3 regions of the Dyadobacter sp. 22481 genome follow, and region 1 is predicted to be linked to each of the others. Evidence: riboswitches for the same ligand, from Rfam matches in the RefSeq annotation. Region 1 holds a riboswitch; each other region holds the start of a gene.
What was found. A riboswitch is a leader RNA that binds a small molecule or an ion and turns the genes downstream of it on or off. The one in region 1 is predicted to bind cobalamin.
Positions count from the first base shown of each region.

Region 1 (6,998 bases):
AGACAGACAGAGAAAGGCTTTCAGGTGAGGACTGTCAAAAGTGAGACTGCTACCGACATTGCATTGACAGAAACTGTGCTGCATGCATTGGCACGGGATCCGGATCAGTTGAGCGTAGGGAGACGGGACCTGCACGAAAAGGTCAGAAATGGGAAAGCGGGTCACCTTATCATGTTCATTGTGGATGCATCGGGGTCGATGGCGGCGGGCAAGCGAATGGAAGCCGTAAAGGGCAGCGTGCTGAATTTGCTTCAAGATGCCTATCAAAAGCGTAATATGGTGGCTGTGATTGCCTTCCGTGGGGTAGAAGCATCCGTTTTGCTAGAACCAACCCGGAGTACTGAACAGGCCGAACAGGCGCTGGAAACGCTGCCGACAGGCGGACGAACCCCGTTGCCGCATGCATTGCAATTGGCGGAAAAAATGCTGGCCTCTTTCGTAAAAGGTGATCATGCGCAGCCATTTCTCGTGCTATTGAGCGATGGAAAAGCAAATGTGCCTTTGCCAGGTGCAGGCGGAGATGCATGGCGGCAGTCGCTGCAATTGGCTGAAAACCTGAAATATCCGGCGCTGGTATTGGATACGGAGAGCGGATATGTGCGCTATGGAAAGGCAAGGGAGCTGGCCGCGGCGCTTGGTGCGGAGTATTTGTCGTTACACGAACTTTCGGCTAATGAAATCACAGAGACGATTTCGGAGCGGATTGATATTTAAATGAAATGAATACTAAAAAATTGCGTCCGATTATGTTTGTCGGGACGGGCTCGGATGTGGGCAAAAGTGCGATCACAGCCGGTTTTTGCAGGATATTCAAACAGGATGGCTACCAGCCGGCGCCATTCAAAGCCCAGAATATGTCGCTCAATAGTTTTGTGACGACCGACGGGCTTGAACTAGGGCGCGCACAAGCTGTTCAGGCCGAAGCCGCTCAAATACCATGCGAATCGGACATGAACCCGGTCCTGCTGAAACCTACCAATGATAGAACTTCTCAGGTGGTGTTGAACGGGAAACCGGTAGGAAACCAGTCTGCCTACGAATATTTTATGGCCAACGACCGGCGCGAATTGTTCTCGGCTGTAAAGGATGCATTCGACCGCCTCGCAGCCAGGTATTCGCCTATTGTAATGGAAGGAGCAGGCAGTATTTCAGAGCTGAACCTGAAACACCGGGATATTACTAATCTAAGAATGGCGGCACATGCCGGTGCGGCTACTTACCTGATCGCCGATATCGATAAAGGAGGGGTGTTTGGCAGTGTTTATGGTACTATTGCTTTGCTTACGCCAGAGGAACGTGCGTGTATGAAAGGGATTATTGTCAACAAATTCCGGGGTGATGGGCGGTTGTTTGAAGAGGGCAAAAGAATGCTGGAAGAACTCACCGGATTGCCGGTAGTGGGTATTTTGCCTTATTTTCGTGACATTCACATCGAACAGGAAGATTCGGTCTCGCTGGAACTCAAATACCGCTCGGCTGTGGAAGGCAAGGTAAATGTGGCGGTGATACTTCTGAAAAGGCTTTCCAACTTTACTGACTTCGACCGACTGGAAAAGGATCCACGTGTTAATTTGTATTATACCAACGAGCCATCCGAAATTGCCAAAGCTTCGATCGTGATTATTCCCGGGAGTAAAAACACGATCGGGGATATGCTGGCGATCAAAAACAGTGGTGTAGCGAAGGCAATTTACGACGCGCATAAAGCCGGGAAGACGGTGATCGGGATTTGTGGCGGGTATCAGATGCTGGGTGAAAGCATTCTGGATCCGCAACATATCGAAGGAGAAATAGAGGAATTACCGGGATTGGGGCTTTTGCCGGTAAGGACGGTTTTGCAGCCTGAAAAGACGACATTGCAATGCACATTTCGGTTTAGGGAAGCTGCGGATGAATGCTCCGGTTACGAGATTCATATGGGTGAAACCGCTGCATTGGAACCCGGAGAGTCAGTTGCCACATTTTCAAATGGGCGTAAGGACGGATATTATCGGGACGTGTACACATGGGGGACTTATCTGCACGGCATTCTGGATAATCAGATTGTAATCGATGCCATTTTAGCGCCGTACACAAATGAAGAAGGCGTGCAATATGATTATCATGAATTTAGAGAACAGCAATATGACAAGCTGGCGGATTTGCTGCGCACACACATTGATATGGAATTGATTTATAAGAGTATAGCTGAATAGATTATGTTACACGGGCACGGCGACGATGGTTACAGGTATGGCAGCAGGATCATCGCAGATTTCAGCACGAATGTCTGGTACGGAGGCGAACCAGCGGGTTTGAAGGAGCATGTTTTTGCAAAATGGAATGAAATAAACCGTTACCCGGAGGTACTTGCCGAGAGTTTGCGCGAAAAGGTAGCCAGGCACCATCAGGTGCAGGCAGGGCAGGTGCTCGTATGTAGCGGAACTACCGAAAGCATCTACCTGGTTGCTCAATTGTTCTCCGGAAAGCGCACAACGGTCGTGATTCCTTCATTTGCTGAATATGAGGATGCCTGCCTGTTATTCGATCATGAGATTGCTGGTTTGACCTGGCACGATGCACTGGAATTGCCGAGGTTGAGGAGTGATTTGGCATTTATTTGTAGTCCGAACAATCCAACTGGGTTGATTTTTAGAGATTTGCAATACTGGCTTAAACTAAACCCGCAGTGCTTGTTCGTAGTCGATGAGGCGTTTATCGATTTCACAGAGGGAGCCGGGTCAGTTATTTCGTTGATGTCGAAGTTCCCGAATTTGCTGATCATGCGTTCGTTGACAAAAACTTACGCTATTCCCGGATTGCGGTTGGGTTATCTGCTCGCACGCGAGGAATTGATTGATTCGCTGATGAATATCAAACAGCCCTGGACTGTTAATAGCATAGCCATGACGGCCGGACATTACATCTTTGATCATTTCAAGGATATTCAGCCACCAGTTTCACAGCTTTTGGAGGATAAAAGAACGTTCGTTCAAGAATTGCAAAAACTGGAATGTCTGGAAGTGCTGGAAAGTGATACGCATTTCTTTTTAGCAAGAACTTTGGTGCGCAATGCGGCTCAACTCAAAGAATTCCTGGTCGACAAACACGGCCTGCTTATCCGCGACGCCGGCAACTTCCGTGGCCTGTCACGGCAACATTTGCGCCTTGCCACGCAACGGCCGAATGATAATCAGAAAATGCTCGATGCATTGAAAGAATGGCAGACGCTCTATTATTAATCCTTCCGCTGGCTGCGGGGTATTTGCTGGATTTATGGCTGGGCGATCCCGACAGCTGGCCACATCCGGTCCGGGTGTTCGGTAATGCCATTGCGAAGGGTGAAAAACTCTTGAACCATGGCCGGTTCCGGTTTTTGAAGGGGACGGTACTAAGCGTACTCCTGGTGGTTTCAGTGTTTGCATTTTTTTATTGGACCAATGTAATACTGATGCAGCTTCCTGTTTTGCTGGTGTTGGTCAATACTATTTGGGTTTATTACGGCCTGGCCAACCATTCCCTCATTGCGGAAGGTAAAAAGGTGTTCAGTGTGTTGGAAAATGAAGGGCTGGACGCAGGTAGGCAACAGCTTTCGAGAATTGTTGGCAGGGATACTTCAAAGCTGAATGCGCAGCAGATACGCATCGCGGTGTTGGAAACAATGTCCGAAAACCTGAGCGACGGAGTCGTAGCGCCCCTTTTCTACTATGCGATAGCAGGGGTACCGGGCATGATGGCTTATAAAATGGTCAACACGATGGATTCGATGCTGGGGTACAGGAATGAACGCTATGAATGGTTTGGGAAATTTGCCGCGCGGCTGGACGACGTGGCCAACTTTATCCCGGCGCGTTTGACAGCGTTGCTGATGGTTTTGGTGACCGGGAGCAAACGAGGGTTACTATTTATCTTCAAATTTGGTGGGAAGCACAAAAGCCCGAATGCCGGTTACCCCGAGGCAGCCCTGGCGGGAATTTTGGATTGCCGCTTCGGAGGGCCGAATGTGTATCAGGGAAAGTTGGTTGAGAAGCCTTTTATCGGCGAGAACGACCGGGTCATCAAGCCGGGCGAAATTACAAGCGCGGCAAATGTTAATCACCGGACTTGCGTGTTGATGGTATTGATGATTCTTCTGTTGATTAGTTCAAGTCTCTGTCTTCCGTGATTTTCTGAACCAACGCTGGCGAAGTGCCGACCAATCTTCGGAAATATCTTCCAGGATCGATTTCCGTAGGATGTCGTCTCGTTTCATGTTGGGAGTGTGCAAATGAATCTTTACAATGATAAGCAATAAAATATCGCTAGTTTTGCGGCCATCCAGGTACACGCATTTCGCGTGATTAAAAGGGAATCCGGTGAAAGTCCGGAACAGTCTCCGCTGCTGTGAGTTCACAACGAGGCTCTTGTATGATGTCACTGGGGTTACCCCGGGAAGGCACAAGGGTTGAACGAGTCAGAAGACCTGCCTGCAAACGCTGTTAATATGGCTTTCGGAAGAAAGGCCGGTGACTCATGACTATTAGAAAAATACTTGCAGCCATACTGCTGTGCGGCTTGCTGGCCGGTTGCAGCACTTCTTCATCGCTTTACGAAAAAGGCGATTCTCATTACGCTGGTCGTGACCTCTTCCCCGAAAAGGCCAAAGTGGTTTATGCCAAGGGCTTCAAAATCAGCTATCACAAGTACTATAAGGTCGTCAGGATCATGAGCCCGTTCGAGAAAGCGACGGATACGCTCACGTATGTGCTGGTACAACGCGGTACGCCACGCCCGATCGGGTACAACGACAGCCAGGTGATCGAGATCCCCGTTAGGAGCATGGTCGCGATGTCGTCGCTGCACATCGGCTTGATCGGGTTCCTGGGCTGCGAGGATATTCTCACAGGTATGGGAAATCTCAAATATGTTTCTTCCGCCAAAGTGCTGGACCGGATCAAATCCGGCCGGATTGTGGAAGTAGGCAAAGATCAGGGGCTTAATGAAGAATTGTTGGTGAGCATGCATCCCGATCTGATTATGGCTACGGGCAGTCCGGTTTCGAAGGTGAGCCGGTATGAGTCGTTACATCAGGCGGGGATTCCGGTGATGGTCAATTCGGAGTGGGTGGAAACCACACCGCTGGGACGGGCGGAATGGGTGAAACTGCTCGCTGCATTGATCAATAAGGAAGGAGAAGTGAACAAAAAGTTCGCGCGTGTGGAGGAGGAATATAAACAGTTGGTGAAACTGACAGCCAAAGTTGCCTTACGCCCCAGCCTGATTACGGGGATGAATTCGAAAGACGCCTGGAATGTTCCGAATGGCGATAGCTACGTGAGCTGCTTTTTCCGGGACGCGGGAGCCTCGTACCATTGGGCGAACACAAAAGCGACGGGAAGTTTGCCACTAAGCTTTGAAACGGTTTATCCGGTTGCGCTGCAGGCCGACTTTTGGCTGAATGTGAGCATTGGAAATGTACAAACCAGGAAAGATGTTCTGGCGCGCGACATCCGTTATGCCGACTTCAAATCATTCAAAACCAACCGTATTTACAGCTACAACAACCGCATGAATGCGCAGGGTGCGAACGATTACTGGGAATCCGGTGCGGTGAACCCGCATCTGGTGCTGGCCGACCTGATCCGCATTCTTCACCCGGAGCTGTTGCCACAGCACGAGTTGATATACTATAAATCAATCAATTAAATGAAAATATACACCAAAAAGGGCGATAAGGGTACCACCGGGTTGTTTGGCGGAAGCCGGGTAAGCAAGGACGACGTCCGCATTGAATGCATCGGCACGCTTGATGAAGCCAATTCGACGATCGGATTGCTGCGCGTAAAGTTGGGCACGGGGCATGAATGGCAGGCTAATCTGCACAAAATACAAAAGGATCTGATGGACATGATGTCCCACCTGGCTCGCCCTTCGGACGCAAAAAAAGAGAACAAAAACCCGATGCCGGTCGATGGAGCGGCTTTTTGTGAGGAGTGGATCGATGCGCTTGAAGCTGCTATGACCTCGCCGTCCGATTACTTTTTGCTACCGGGCGGGAACGAGGTGTCGGCGCTATGCCATGTTGCGCGGACGCAAATGCGCAGGGGCGAGCGGAGGTTGGTGTCGCTGATCAAAACCGACGAGGTAAATGAGGCTATCCCGGCTTATGTCAACCGGCTGTCGGACCTGTTTTTTACCCTCGCACGAGCCGAAATGGACAAGGCAGGCGTTGCGGAGGAAAAATGGCAGCTCTTTTTGTATAAACGCTTTAAAAGTGCGGAGCCGTCATGATCATTTACGTTACGGGCGGTGTCCGCAGCGGAAAAAGCAGGTTTGCGATGGATCTGGCATTGCAAAAAAGTGCCAATCCGGTATATGTGGCTACGTCGAGGGTTTGGGACGAGGATTTTGCCAGGCGTGTAAAACGGCATCAGGAAGAGCGCGGGCCGGAATGGACATTGCTGGAAAGTGAGCGGAATATTCATTTGCTGCCGCTCGCAGGAAAGGTGGCGGTGATCGATTGCGTTACATTGTGGCTTACAAATTTGTTTGTTGCTTTTGAATATGATGTCGAAAAGTCGCTGGCCGCATTTAAAGCCGAACTCGACATGCTGGCGAATATCGACGCTACATTAATTATCATATCCAATGAAATAGGCATGGGCGTTCATGCTGAAACGGAAGCGGGCCGGAAATTTGCCGATTTGCAGGGCTGGGCCAACCAATATGTGGCCGCTGCGGCACAAGAGGCGATTTTGATCGTTTCGGGACTTCCATTGGTATTAAAATCTCTTCAATAACTTTATGTATACTGCCACTATTACCAAACAGGAAATTCAGGCGAAAATTGATCTGAAAACGAAGCCTTTGGGTGCTTTGGGAGCGCTTGAAAAGCTGGCATTTCAAATTGCGTCGGTGCAGGACACCTTGTCGCCGCAACTTGTGAGCCCGCATATCATCGTTTTTGCAGCCAGCCATGGGATTGCTTCGGAAGGCGTAAGCGCCTATCCATCGGAAGTTACGCCGCAAATGGTGCTTAA
Region 1 is NZ_JBQENV010000002.1:1,711,439-1,718,436, forward strand. It holds gene ACTJJJ_RS17175 (magnesium chelatase subunit D family protein) at 1-714, shown strand, start outside; gene ACTJJJ_RS17180 (cobyric acid synthase) at 720-2,195, shown strand; gene ACTJJJ_RS17185 (pyridoxal phosphate-dependent aminotransferase) at 2,199-3,221, shown strand; gene cbiB (adenosylcobinamide-phosphate synthase CbiB) at 3,200-4,144, shown strand; cobalamin riboswitch at 4,282-4,463, shown strand; gene ACTJJJ_RS17195 (ABC transporter substrate-binding protein) at 4,492-5,664, shown strand; gene ACTJJJ_RS17200 (cob(I)yrinic acid a,c-diamide adenosyltransferase) at 5,665-6,249, shown strand; gene ACTJJJ_RS17205 (bifunctional adenosylcobinamide kinase/adenosylcobinamide-phosphate guanylyltransferase) at 6,246-6,758, shown strand; gene cobT (nicotinate-nucleotide--dimethylbenzimidazole phosphoribosyltransferase) at 6,763-6,998, shown strand, end outside.

Region 2 (6,998 bases), 1.6 Mb from region 1:
CAATTTTACGCATTTTTGACGAAACCAAAGCACGTGAGTTTTACATCGGCTGGCTTGGCTTCCAAATCGACTGGGAACATCGGTATTCCGATGATGCTCCGCTCTACATGCAAATTTCCCGGGACGGCGTCACACTTCACCTCTCCGAGCATCACGGCGACAGTACACCCGGCGCCAAGATTTTCATCGAATGTACCGGCGTGCGGGACTTTCATCAAGAGCTGAACGAAAAACACTACAAATACAACCGTCCCGGCCTGGAACAGGAGCCTTGGAATGCAATACATCAGTCACCGTTGTCGATCCATTTATGAACCGGCTGGCATTCAACGAGCGGCTTTAAGCATTTTTTGCTTTGCCCAAAGACACCAGAATGCCACCAGCAATGATCAGTAGCATGCCTGTCAGCATGGAAAGGGAAGGAATAGCTTCGCCCATCAAAAAGCCGATCAGTACCGAGAAAAGGATATTGGAATACCCCACAGCAGCGACGCGCCCGGCTTTATCGAAGGTAAACGACTGCGTGAGCATTTTTTGTCCTAAAAGTGCCGTAAGCCCCAGGGTCAGAAAACCCAGCCATTGCCAGGCAGTCTCCGGCCATTTAAATGTACCTATTAGAAAATCCAAATGCTCCATTGGATAATAGGTGCCAACCAGCATCGACAAAATAGGCATTACAATACCGCTGAGCATGAAAGAGAGAATGATCGCACGTGTGTCGTACACCACGCCTAACTGCCGGATTGAAAGGTAGGAAACGGCCGTAAGCAAAGCATTGCCCAGACCCAACGCATTGTCTCGCAGCGACGATGAAAGGTCGGGCCGGAAGACGAACAAAATACCGGTAAAACCAACAAATATGGCCATCCATTCCTTTCCATTCAGCGTTTCGCCTATGAGTAGCCAGGAAAAGAGCGCGAGAAAAATCGGGTAAGTGTACTGATATGTGGATGCACGGCCAAGCCCGAGCGTTTGAATTGCATAAAAGAGCATGTAGAGAGAAAGTGTCCCCACTACTCCCCTGAAAATCAGCAATCCCAGCTTTCCTCCCTCCTGCCTCAGCGGACGCTTCCAAATGCTGCTGATAATAAAGACCACGCCGACGATATTCCTAAAAAAAACCAGTTGAACTATGTGGAATTCCCTCCCGAGCCATTTCGAGATCGCAGATGTGAGCGAGAAGAAAAAAGCGGCCCCCAGCATGAGGTAAATGCCTTTCAGGGAAGACGCGGTCGAAAATTTTTCAGTAGAAGAAGCCAAAAGCAATCAGAATTTGCGCAAAGATAGCGGTTATCACACACAACGGAAAGTCGGCGAAAATACCTAACTTTACACCCGCTTGGTGCCATAAGCTGCTTCTAGTCAGCAATTAGGCTTAATAGGGAATTCCGCGAGAACCGGAAGCTGTCCCCGCAACTGTAAGTCTGCCAATTTGCCTCCGATTCTTCATGCCACTGTTTTTACGACGGGAAGGCACCGGATGCGAAAGACGAGCCAGGAGACCTGCCAAAGCATTTGATCGGCCCGTTTTCGGAGGAAAAACAGTAGATCGCCGCCATTCATTGCGATTTAGCGTGTTTACCGACCGGAGATTTGTGAGTTACTGGATATTGTGGGCAAGTTTTGCACTGGCACTACCTTGTTATGCGCAAAAAGACTCCATCGACCTCGACCCGGTGGTAGTCAGGGGTTTTGTTCCTCAAAAATTCATGAGCGGCCTCAAAATACAGACCATAGACTCAACTTCCCTCGCCCAGCTACGGTTTCAGAATATCAGCGATGTGCTTTCCGCATTTACACCTATTGCGTTCAGGAATTACGGCCCAGGGCAACTTAGTACCGCCTCATTCAGAGGCACTTCTGCCAACCACACGGCTGTTTTATGGAACGGGCTCAATATTAACGCCCCCACCCTCGGACAGACCGATTTTTCCACGATTCCCGTTGCCGGCTTCGACCAGCTTTCGGTTCAATATGGCTCAGCGGCCAGCATTGTAGGTTCCGACGCCGTAGGTGGAAGCATTCTGCTAGGGAGCAACGTCAATAATGATGCGTTCAAGACTTCGGCAGGATCGCAGCACGACAGTTTCAATAACCATCAGTTTCAGGCAAATGCACGCTATTCTGGAAGTTTGAACGATCAATGGTCGGTTTCCGGAAAAACAGCCTTCTACAACGGACTGATGAACAACGATTATCCAAGGCGTTACCGAAGAAGCTACCTGCTTTTGCCCACGGAAACCTGGCAGAAAGGAATGGTGCAAGACCTGTTCTTTCGTGCAAAAAATGACCGGGAGTTATCAGCACATATCTGGCTCACCGACAATAACCTGACTTTGACACCCGACGACGAGCAAGGCCGTGAAATGACCCGGACAACCGCCTACCGCACGATGGTTCGCTATCAGGTGCGGACGCTTGCGGTGCGCACAGCATGGGTACGCGACGTCATCGATTATGCCAAAGGCGACCTCGCCCACCCCGACCATTCGGTAACTAACAAGTTCGCGTCAAGAGTCGAAAAAGACTTTACACTAAGTCTGGGAGACAACATAAATGCTGTTTCCATCAAAACCGGCGGGGAATGGACGCATTATCGTTCGCGTGTACCCGGCTATGCGCAATCGCCCGTGAGCGAGAACCGCACAGACTTTTTTCTACTGACGCGCTGGCAGCCGGGTTCGAGGATTACCGCGTCCGTGAATCTCAGGCAAGGGTTTGTGACAGGCTATAATCCGCCATTCACGCCTTCGGTAGGGCTGGAATATGGTTTAATTCAAAAAATACATTATAATCTCAAAATCAAAGGCTCGGCTGGCCGCAGCTACCGCGTGCCTACGCTGAATGAACGCTATTGGAAAGATCTGGGAAATCCTGGCATCCGCCCGGAAACAGGCTGGAATAAGGAGATAGGCCTCGAACAAATCTTCAAGGAAGTATTCGGCGGCTCATTGCGCACTTCCGCAAGTTTTTACCATAACCGCATCAAAGACTGGACCTACTGGAACCCGTCGATGGGCTTCCGCGTCGAGAACCTGCAACAAGTGCTGGCCCGCGGCATTGAGCTACACCTGAGTTACCAGCAGCAGACCGGCACGATACGGCCAGGGCTGGACGCAGGCTACGCATTCAATAAAAGCAGCCAGGAAAAAGCCTACGATAATTACTCACAGGACATTGTCGGGAAACAACTTGCTTTTGTACCTGAGCATACGGCAAATATCAATGTGTTTTTCAAGTACAGGTCGACTCGGTATACGAGCCAGTTCCAGGCGGTTAGCAAGCGCTATTCTACTTCCGATAATATTCAGTTCCTGGATGGTTACGGGCTTGTAAACCTGATGAGCGAAACCACCTTTTCCTTCAACAAATTCAAGTTGCTCTTGCAGGCGCAGATCCGTAATGTCACCAACACGTTTTATTTGAATGTCAGAAATAATGCGATGCCGGGAAGAAGTTTTGCATTAAGTTTAACCTTTAGTTATGATTCTCAATAAATCAATGAAAATGAAAAAACAGTTAGCCAGTTCATTAGCAGTAGCGTTTTCCACCGTGTTGCTATGGTCGTGTAACCAAAGCGATCCGGCTGCGAAGGGAGATTATGTGAGTGGTGTTTTTGTGTCAAATGAAGGGAATTTCACACAGAATAACGGTGCGATATCCTATTTCCCACGTGAAAGGACCACCGCCGACCCCGATATTTTTGCTGCTGCCAACGGCACTAATTTGAAAGGCGGTGTGCAGGATTTTGTGGCGGCGAATGGGAAAGGGATTATCCTCGTCGACAACTCGGCAGCAGGCCAGGACAAGGTTGAATTCGTAGACAGCCATACTTTCAAAAGCGAAGGAACAATTGGCGCGCCCGACATTGAAAACCCGCGTGAGGTAGTACTCGTCGGCAATAAAGCATATGTGTCGTGCTTGGGAACAAATGCCGATTTGAAATACACCACAGGCTACATCGCTGTTATTGACATTACGACCAAAAAAGTTACCAAAAAGATCAATGTGGCCGATGGCCCTGAAAATCTGGTTTACAATAATGGTAAACTTTACATCGGAACTATCCAGTGGGGCGCCGGGAACAAGCTAGCGATCATCAACACAACTTCCGACGAAGCAACGTCGCCGATTGCCACACCAGGCATCGCCAATCCGGTGGGTATCGATGCCAATGGAAAATTGTGGGTAAATGCAGGTAGTAAGGTCCTCCGCATTAACACCGAAACCAATGTTACCGAAGCAACGCTGCCCATCGCTACGGGCGGCGACAAAACGCCAGGCAATTTCACGTTCAGCCCCGATCTGAAAAGCATATTTTTCGTGCTTTCGGGGTTCAATGCGATGGGTAAAGAGTACGGCGCAACTTACAAGTTTTCTATCTCGGATACACAGATCGCGATGGCGACGCCGCTGATCCCTCGCTACTTCTCCGGCCTTGCCGTTGATCCATTGCAAGGGCTGCTATACGCGGGTGTGAGCCCATCCTACACGCAGGCGGGCTATGCGGTACGCTACCGCACGGACGGTTCCGTAGTCGATTCCATCAAAGTAGGGGTTATTCCTACCGGATTTTTCTTTCAATAACTGCTCAATGCCGTTGGCCGCTTATCACAGCACATCAACAAATGACTATGAGCAGTATAAACAAAAAAAGTCCCCCGTGTGGGAGACTTTTTTTGTTTCGGACTATGCCAGCTTATTTAAAAAATCCTTGCGGATCGGGCAACTTGGCTTTTAATAATTCTACAAAATCGAGGTTTAGCTGGGTAAAATCCAATATACGGCCCTTGTGCAGATGATCCCACGATTTGTCGAGCTCATTGAGATTATAATGCAGTAATGCCAGGTTATACTGGCCGAGCGCGTAGGTGGAATCAATGGACACTGCATGTTTCAGCAATTCAGCCGCCTCGTCCAACTCCTCTTTCCGGCTGGTAATCGCGTACAGTTTCAACTCAACTGTCGATAAATCCACCAACAACGGTACATTGTCTCCTTGCAGGCTCACGCCCTTGCTCAGCATTCTTTTGGCATCCACCCAGTTTTCACGCTGGTACGATACAACCCCAAGCCCCCAGTAGGCTTCTACGTTCTTGTCGTTCAGCAGTTGGGCGAGATTGAAGCGGTAGCAGGCGGTGTCCAGAGAACCTTCCTGCAAATATTCCCAGGCACGGGTCGCGAAAAAACTGCTGGCCTCTGTGCGGCTGGAAAATGATTTGTCACATTCATTCAGGAATTTGATCTCTTCATCAATCTGCTCCGATGTCTTACTCACCTCCCCGAAGAGCGGGATAACTCGCCTCTCCTTTAAATCAAGGGGCTTTTTGGGGGCAACGTTGGTATCTGTGCTTGGACCCGCGCTTGCCAGATGCGTGTTTTGAGCAAAGCTCAGCACAGGTATCAAAAAGGCAAGCCAAATTACAACAGACTCTTTCATAATTGACTTTAATAGAAGAACAGGTTTCTATTGTCCAAGTTAAACGGTTTTATTGGAATAGTATTGCATTACCTTCGTTTACTTCTTCCGGTCGCTCCCCTGCGGCCTTTACCGGTATTCCCGGACGTTTTTTTCGCCGGCGGGTAACTGTGTTTTTTCTCGTGAAAAGCGCCTTTGAATGTCGGATCTTCCTTACGCCGCTGGTTGTCGATCTCGCGAAGCATGTCCTGCCGCTCCTGGAAGGGCGTTTCAGCCTCATTCACTTCTTCGGGAAATTCCGCTCTCGGGATTTCGGTGCGGATCATCGCTTCTATTTTACGGATATGGTATTCGTCGGCGATGGTCATAAAAGTGATCGCATTGCCCACCGTATTGGCCCGCCCCGTCCGTCCGATCCTATGCACGTAATCTTCATAGATCAGCGGCACATCGAAATTGATCACATGGCTCACTTCTGTGATATCGATCCCGCGCGCCACCACGTCGGTTGCCACCATTACCCGGATATTCCCCTCCCTAAACGCCTCCATGGCATTAATGCGGGTATTCTGACCCTTATTTGCATGTATTACGCGAAGTTCAGCCTCGGGTACTACCCTGTTATTAAGAAGATTTTGATGCACGAGCCCGGCCACCTCGCGGCTGCGCGTAAACACGAGCACGCGTGTGAGGTTCTCCTTGTCTTCCAGTAAATAGGAAAGCAGATTGATCTTCGTACGGAAGTTGGACACCTCGTAAAGCGACTGCGTCACCATTTCAGCGGCGGTCGCCTGCGGGGTAACCTCGATACGGGTAGGAAATTCGAGGAACTCGTGGGAAAGGTTCTCAACTTTCCCCGAAAAAGTGGCAGAGAAAAGCATATTCTGCCTTTTACGCGGGATGATTTCAAGCAGCTTGCGGATCTGGGGCATAAAACCCATATCCATCATTTTGTCAGCCTCGTCGAGCACCATCGCATTCAGGTGCTTCACGACGATCTCTTCCTGGAAATACAAATCCATGAAACGCCCCGGCGTCGCAACGATAATGTCGACACCCTTGCGGAGGGCTTCAATCTGCGTTTTCGGCCCGACCCCGCCGTAGAGTACCACGGTACGAATGTCGGTATACTTGCTCAGCTGCGTGATCGCTTCGGATATTTGCATCGCTAACTCACGCGTGGGGGCCATAATCAATGCCCGGGGATGTTGCCCCTGGGCAAATTTGATGCGCATTAATAAGGGTAACGTATAAGCGGCGGTCTTGCCCGTACCTGTCTGGGCAATGCCCAAAATGTCCTGGCCGGCCAACGCCACGGGTATCGCCTGCTCCTGAATAGGTGTCGGTTCGGTATAACCTGCTTCTTCAATCGCGTTGAGCAATTGACGGTTGAGCTTGAACTGCTCGAATGAGTTTTGCGTAGTCTGCATTGCGCAAAGTTACGAAAACTAAAACGGTAGCCGGTTATCAGCCCTTCACAACGTCATCGACCAGCCCGGCGGAGCCGATGTAAAGCGGCGAGCGCTGGTGAAACGACTCCGGCACAATGTCGAGAATACTTCCGAATCCGTCACTCGCC
Region 2 is NZ_JBQENV010000002.1:78,425-85,422, reverse strand. It holds gene ACTJJJ_RS10480 (glyoxalase superfamily protein) at 1-314, shown strand, start outside; gene ACTJJJ_RS10475 (DMT family transporter) at 340-1,260, opposite strand; cobalamin riboswitch at 1,325-1,525, shown strand; gene ACTJJJ_RS10470 (TonB-dependent receptor plug domain-containing protein) at 1,596-3,497, shown strand; gene ACTJJJ_RS10465 (DUF5074 domain-containing protein) at 3,508-4,587, shown strand; gene ACTJJJ_RS10460 (tetratricopeptide repeat protein) at 4,700-5,440, opposite strand; gene ACTJJJ_RS10455 (DEAD/DEAH box helicase) at 5,509-6,849, opposite strand; gene fbp (class 1 fructose-bisphosphatase) at 6,887-6,998, opposite strand, start outside.
Region 2: another riboswitch for cobalamin. It lies ahead of ACTJJJ_RS10470 (TonB-dependent receptor plug domain-containing protein); the one in region 1 lies ahead of ACTJJJ_RS17195 (ABC transporter substrate-binding protein).

Region 3 (6,998 bases), on a different contig from region 1:
AATTTTGTATTTTTCAAGATAGGCTTCCTTCATCTTGGCTTCAAAAGCGTCAACACCTTCTTTTTTCACCAGATTAATGGTACAACCTCCAAAACCGCCGCCCATCATCCGGGCGCCCAGTACGGAATCGTCGTCCAATGTCTGCGCCACGAGGAAATCGAGTTCCGGACAGCTTACTTCATATTCATTTTGCAGCCCGAAATGGGTTGCATACATTTTCTTGCCAAAATCGGGGAGGCTACCTTGCACAAGCAGGTCGCAGGCGTCCTGCACGCGCTGGATTTCCTCGGTTATGAACTTGGCGCGACGGTACACCACATCACCCATTTCGTCTTTGTGCTGCTTCACCAATGCCGGGGAGGCATCACGGAGGCTTAGCACCTTAGCGTCATATTGCTGCAAAATGGCGGTTGCCTTTTCGCATTCCTGCCGACGGGTGTTGTATTCCGAGCTGGCCAGTGAATGTTTAACTAATGTATCGCAAAGCACGATCAGGTAGTCGTTCATCGGGAACGGGAAGTACTCGTATTCGAGCGAGCGGCAGTCGAGGCGGATAACCGATTCTTCTTTGCCGAATGCCGAAGCAAACTGGTCCATAATGCCGCATTGCACGCCTACGTATTCATTCTCCGCTTTTTGCGACATTCTTACAATGCTGAAACGGTCGAGGTTCAGGCCGTAAATTTCATTCAATGCAAACAACAGGCAGCATTCCAATGCCGCCGAAGACGAAAGCCCGGCGCCTACCGGCACATTGCCGCCGAATGCCGCCTGAAAACCACCGATTTTCAAACCCTTCTTTTGTATTTGTTCCACAATGCCTATTTGGTAGTGCGGCCACGATTTCTCAGGCTTGGAAAGATCGTCCAATGAAAATGAATAGGTCTGGTCGAGGTCGGCTGCATAGAGGATCACCTGGTCGTCTTCGCGCGGTGCGATGACGAAATACACGGCTTTATCGACACTTGCGGGCAGTACGAAGCCATTGTTATAGTCCGTATGCTCGCCGATGAGGTTAATGCGGCCCGGTGAGCGGAACACGCGCACGACTTCGCGCGTGGCAGTTCCAAATTTCAAAAAATACTTATCCTGGATACCTTCTGCGATATCGGTTTCTGTCAGTAACATGTCAGTTTCGGTCGGTTTAATATCCTTTTACAAGGCTCACTTCATTGGCGATTGCGGCGCCGTTTTGTATGGCAAAAATGTTGTTCAGAAATAAATCTACTTTGCCCATATGCTCATTTTTATGCCCGCCTCCCGTATGTTGGGTTAAAATCACATGGTCCATTTGCCAAAGCGGACTGTCTCCCGGCAGTGGCTCCATCTCGGTAACGTCGAGCACGGCGCCGTCGAGCTTCCCGGATTTCAATGCGTCGATCAGCGCATTTTCGTCAGTAGTACTTCCGCGACCCACGCTAGCATAAACGCTCTGGTCTTTCATGGCAGAAATAAATTCCGCATTCACGAAATGCTGGGCAGTTCCTGGTAACGTGTTGACCACCAGATCGGCATGTGGCAGCTCGTTGAAAAGATCTTCCTTGCTGCGGAGATCGGCTTCCTGCGAGGTGCGCGCCATTAAATGCGTGGTACAGCCTAATCCTTTCAAAATCGCATTCACCGACTGGCCAATCGTTCCGGCACCGAGTATGATCACATTCTGTTTGTACAAAATCTTCAACTCGGCACGCAGCGGTGTTCCGATCCACTCGTTTTTCTGTTTTAAAAGCGTCAGCCGGTCGATGCCGCGGTACAATGCGAGCACGCCGCCCACGATCGATTCAGCGCATGGGCGTGCAAACCAGTCGCCCATATTGGCCGTTTTGATATGATCGGGAATAGCCACCGACGAGTATTGATCGAATCCGGCGGAATCGAGTTGCCAGAATTTCAGATTGGCGGGAATACTTTCAAACCACGCCACCGGCGGGTTGCCCAGGATGTAGTCGGCGTTGGCAAACCAGGATTTAAGTTCCTCATTGCTGGCCGCTTCGGTGCGGAAATGGATCTGATGCTGCGGGGTAAGTGCTTCGCTTAGTTTAGCATTCAGCGAGCCGTCGAGTATGGCGTGGCAGTATATGATCATCTATTGTTTTTGTTTTAAAGAAGCAAGGTAAAATGATTTACCTGTAATATCTGCTAATCAGACGGTGAAATAGGCCTTTGTCCTCCATAATGGAAGCACTTTCAGATCTTTTTCAGGATTTTCCTGGCTCTCGACTGGAACGCGGCCTGTTCATATTCTACCGATTCTTCGAGGAATACGCGCAACTCTGTTCGGATTTCCGGGTAAATTTTGGATAGGTTAAAAAGAATGGTCAGACAAAACGTACGTATAGCAATGGCTATCTGGCGGTTCGAAATGATCCCGAATGCGGCGTCCATCAGCTCGCCATGAAATTCATCGGGGATGCTGATGTCTTGTAAAATACGCGCACTGTTCCGGATCACCGCGTCATGAATATCCGATCGTTTCAACTGGCTCACCAGCACGCCGATGTACGGACGGATCAGCTCCGGACGCTCCCGTGTTGCAATGCTCACGCTGTACGCGGCGCGTTGCGCGAGGTGGTACTCGTCCGATTCGAAGCAATGCATCAGATGCCTGAATGCATCCTCCGAAGTGCAGGCGTACATCGCCACTTCGGTCGCTTTCCGCTTCGACTGGTAGGGGTCGGTCAACAATTCTTCTTTGATATTCATGATTTTGAAAGGTCTAAATGCAAATGCCCCACGTTTCGGCAGGGCATTCGCAGACATTACTTCGGGTTCGGTCAATTATTTGATTTCACCCACCATGTCTTCCGGTTTTACCCATGCATCGAATTCTTCTGGCGTCAGGTAACCCAGCGAAACGGCGGTTTCTTTCAGCGTAGAGCCATTTTTGTGAGCGGTCTGCGCGATTTCGGCAGCTTTATAATAACCGATTTTAGTATTCAATGCAGTAACCAGCATCAGTGAGTTGTTCACGTGCTTCTTGATATTCTCATGCAAAGGCTCGATACCCACCGCGCAATTATCGTTGAACGAAACGCACACATCGCCTATCAAACGGGCAGAATGCAGGAAGTTGTAAGCCATCAGCGGTTTGAAAACGTTCAGTTCGAAGTGGCCGTTGGAACCACCGATGCCGATCGCCACATCGTTACCCATCACCTGAGCAGCTACCATGGTCATGGCTTCGCATTGGGTAGGGTTCACTTTACCCGGCATGATAGAGCTTCCCGGTTCATTATCAGGAATATGGATCTCGCCGATACCCGAACGCGGGCCCGACGATAGCATGCGGATATCGTTACCGATCTTCATCAGACTCACCGCAACGGTTTTCAATGCCCCGTGCGCTTCCACAATTGCGTCATGTGCCCCGAGCGCTTCGAATTTGTTTTCCGCAGTGATAAATGGCAGGCCGGTCAATGCGGCGATGTGACGCGCTACATTTTCGGAATATCCCGGAGGCGTGTTAATGCCTGTTCCTACCGCGGTACCGCCCAATGCCAGTTCCGAAAGGTGCGCCAATGTATTATGAATAGCTCTCAAACCGTGATCGAGTTGCGAAGCATAACCTGAAAACTCCTGGCCTAGCGTCAGTGGTGTAGCGTCCATGAAGTGCGTACGGCCGATTTTGACTACATTTTTAAATGCTTCTGATTTCGCTTTCAGCGTATCACGCAGCTTGGTAATGCCCGGAATGGTCACGTCCACCAGAATTTTGTAGGCCGCAATGTGCATCGCAGTAGGGTAGGTGTCGTTCGACGACTGTGACTTGTTCACATCGTCGTTCGGGTGCAAAAACTTGGTTTTATCAGCCAGGTCGCCGCCTTGCAGCACGTGCCCGCGGTAGGCGATCACCTCGTTGCAGTTCATGTTCGACTGTGTTCCCGAGCCGGTTTGCCACACTACCAATGGAAACTGGTTGTCGAGCTGGCCGGTCAGGACTTCATCGCAAACTTTGCCGATGAGGTCGCTTTTTTCCTGGGGGAGAATGCCGGCTTCGAAGTTGGTGATAGCGGCTGCTTTTTTCAGGTATGCGAAGGCTTTGATGATTTCCTTCGGCATTTTATTGATATCCTGTGCGATAGGAAAGTTCTGGATCGAGCGTTGCGTCTGGGCGCCCCAGTATACATGCGCAGGCACCTGCACTTCGCCCATCGTGTCTTTTTCTATACGGTATTCCATTTTTGAAGTAGAATGATAATGTAAAATGAACAATGTGCGGTAAAGTTAGGATCGGGTTTGCAGTTTCTGGAGTTTTTTATGGATAAATGTTCAGCTCTGAAAAAAGAATGTTTAGATTGACCAGCCTGTATCCTAAACACCGCTTTTATGACACCCAAAATCAATATCTATCCCGACTATGCGCTGATGAGTGCCGCTGCGGCTGAGCGGGTGATCGATCTGATGAACCACAAACCCGAATCGGTCATCTGCTTCCCGTCGGGCAGCAGCCCGAAAGGCATGTTCGACGCATTGGTAACCGCCAACCAGAACGGTCGTGTTGATTTTTCTAAATGCATTTTCATTGGCCTCGACGAATGGATAGGCCTCGGCTCCGGCGACGACGGCAGCTGCCGCGATCTCCTCGACCGTGATTTTCTGAAACCTATCGGCCTCCATGCAGATCAGATTGTCTTTTTCGACGGCAAAGCATTCGACCCGCAGGCCGAATGCGACCGCGTCAATAAGATTGTAGAAGGCCTCGGTGGCCTCGACCTCATTATATTAGGTGTTGGAATGAATGGTCACCTTGCCCTCAACGAGCCCGGCACTTCCTGGAACACCTACGCCCACATTTCGGAGCTCGATACCGTTACGGTTGAAGTAGGGCAGAAGTATTTCAAACAGGCGACCACGCTTACCCGTGGCATTACCGTCGGTATCAGGCACATTCTGGAAGCGCGTTCGGCGATTTTGCTTGCTTCGGGCGGATCAAAAGCGCCGGTTATCCAGCGCGCACTCGCGTTCCCGGTTTCGAAGGACTTCCCGGCGACAGTTTTGCAAAACCATATGAATGCAGAGTTTATACTGGATGCGGACGCTGCGGAGTTGATTTCGTAATGGGTTGTTTGTAAAATGCGCGTTAATGAAATCACTTTTCAGAGCAGCATTTCAACCTCAAAACAGATATTTTATCCTGCCGAAGGACTAATTTCTATCCGCTTCACTGAAATTGCGACGCCATTTCCAGCCGAATGCCCTTCCCGCCTAAATTTGACGCAGTTCTTTGTGAACGCCCGTCAATCGGGGTAATGGTTTTTGCTTTTGGATCCCTCAGCCAAAATCCAGCAAAACAAAAAGGAACCGTGTGCAATTCACGGGCAGTCGTGCTACTGTAAGTATCTGTCCTGACGATTTCAGGACTCGTTTTTACCCTCGCGTCCCATTGCAGCGCCCAGGCGCGGCGAGAAGGGCGGTAAAAATGATACAAGCCAGGAGACTTGCCATTATCCTCAATGGCTTCTCCCTCACGGGTGGGGGGTAGTCAAGTATTGATTTACCACATTTTATTGCAGTACCACAGGCTTCCCGGCTGGTTCGGGGGAACTGTATCTGTTCGTTTCGCAGGGTAGCCTCGCCGTTGCCGCGATAGATGAAGTACCGGCCAACGTCCGCAACAGGCGTTTGCAGGGATGGGAGGGTGTTTTCACAGGGTTTTTATTAACTCTTTAAACACAAAAAAACATGTTGTCACACAATCTTGGCTACCCGCGCGTGGGGAGCCTCCGTGAGCTTAAAAAAGCCAACGAGCAATTCTGGGCGGGTACAATCGACCGCGATGCACTGCAGAAAGTTGCCCGCAAAATCCGTCACCAGAACTGGGAAACGCAGCAGAATGCAGGCATTAGCCTCATTCCTTCCAATGATTTTTCGCTTTACGACCACGTCCTCGACACGTCGCTGATGGTAGGGGCCATTCCCGGGCGTTACCACCAGTTGCTCGACGGTAAATCCAACAAGGAGCTCGATCTCTATTTCGCAATGGCGCGCGGTTACCAGAAGAACGGGCTGGATATCAATGCCATGGAAATGACCAAATGGTTCGACACCAACTACCATTACCTCGTTCCCGAGTTTGTGAAAGACCAGAAATTCAAGCGGTACTCCGACAAGGTTCTGCTGGAATTTGAAGATGCGTTGCAAAAGGGTATTGTTACAAAACCCGTATTACTTGGGCCGGTCACCTATTTGCTTTTGGGTAAAGAAAAAGAAGCCGGGTTCGATCGCATCGATCTGCTGGATAGTCTTTTACCGATTTATATATCAATATTAAAAGAACTCTCGGCTAGGGGTGCCGAATGGGTGCAGCTCGACGAGCCCGGATTGGTATTTGATTTAAATGAAAAGGAAAAACTGGCTTTTCTGAGCGCTTATAGCCAGATCAGGGAGGCGCTTCCGAAGCTGCGTATTTTGGTAACGACGTATTTCGGGCCCCTCGAAGATAACCTGGGAATTGCGACCGCATTACCGGTGGATGCATTGCATTTGGATTTGACACGTGGAGCAGAAACATTACCGCAAATTCTGGTTGATGATTCATTTGTATCATCCACTAAAAAGCTCTCACTCGGTGTTGTCGACGGCCGGAATATCTGGAAAAACGACTACCGCAAGTCGCTGAAATGGATTAAGACGGCGGTAAATGTGCTGGGAGAAGATCGGGTTTTGGTGGCTCCGTCGTCGTCGCTGCTGCATAGCCCGTACGACTTGGAGCTTGAAAAGAATGAAGCGGTACTGACGCCGGAGATCAAAAACTGGCTGGCATTTGCCAAGCAGAAACTGCATGAGGTAACGACATTGGCAAGGCTCACAACGCTTGACTGTTCGAACGATAGTGCATTTCTGGCCAATCAAAAAGCCATTGAAAGCCGCCGCACTTCCGCATTGATCCACAAGCCGGCCGTTAAAGCAAGGGTTAGCGAAGTGAGGGAATCGGATTTTGACCGGCAGAATGCATTTGCAATCCGGCAAGCCATTCAATTGGAAAAACTGAAATTGCC
Region 3 is NZ_JBQENV010000003.1:1,183,961-1,190,958, reverse strand. It holds gene galK (galactokinase) at 1-1,128, opposite strand, end outside; gene ACTJJJ_RS23605 (D-2-hydroxyacid dehydrogenase) at 1,145-2,086, opposite strand; gene ACTJJJ_RS23600 (hypothetical protein) at 2,188-2,703, opposite strand; gene fumC (class II fumarate hydratase) at 2,779-4,179, opposite strand; gene ACTJJJ_RS23590 (6-phosphogluconolactonase) at 4,327-5,058, shown strand; cobalamin riboswitch at 5,234-5,460, shown strand; gene metE (5-methyltetrahydropteroyltriglutamate--homocysteine S-methyltransferase) at 5,683-6,998, shown strand, end outside.
Region 3: another riboswitch for cobalamin. It lies ahead of metE (5-methyltetrahydropteroyltriglutamate--homocysteine S-methyltransferase); the one in region 1 lies ahead of ACTJJJ_RS17195 (ABC transporter substrate-binding protein).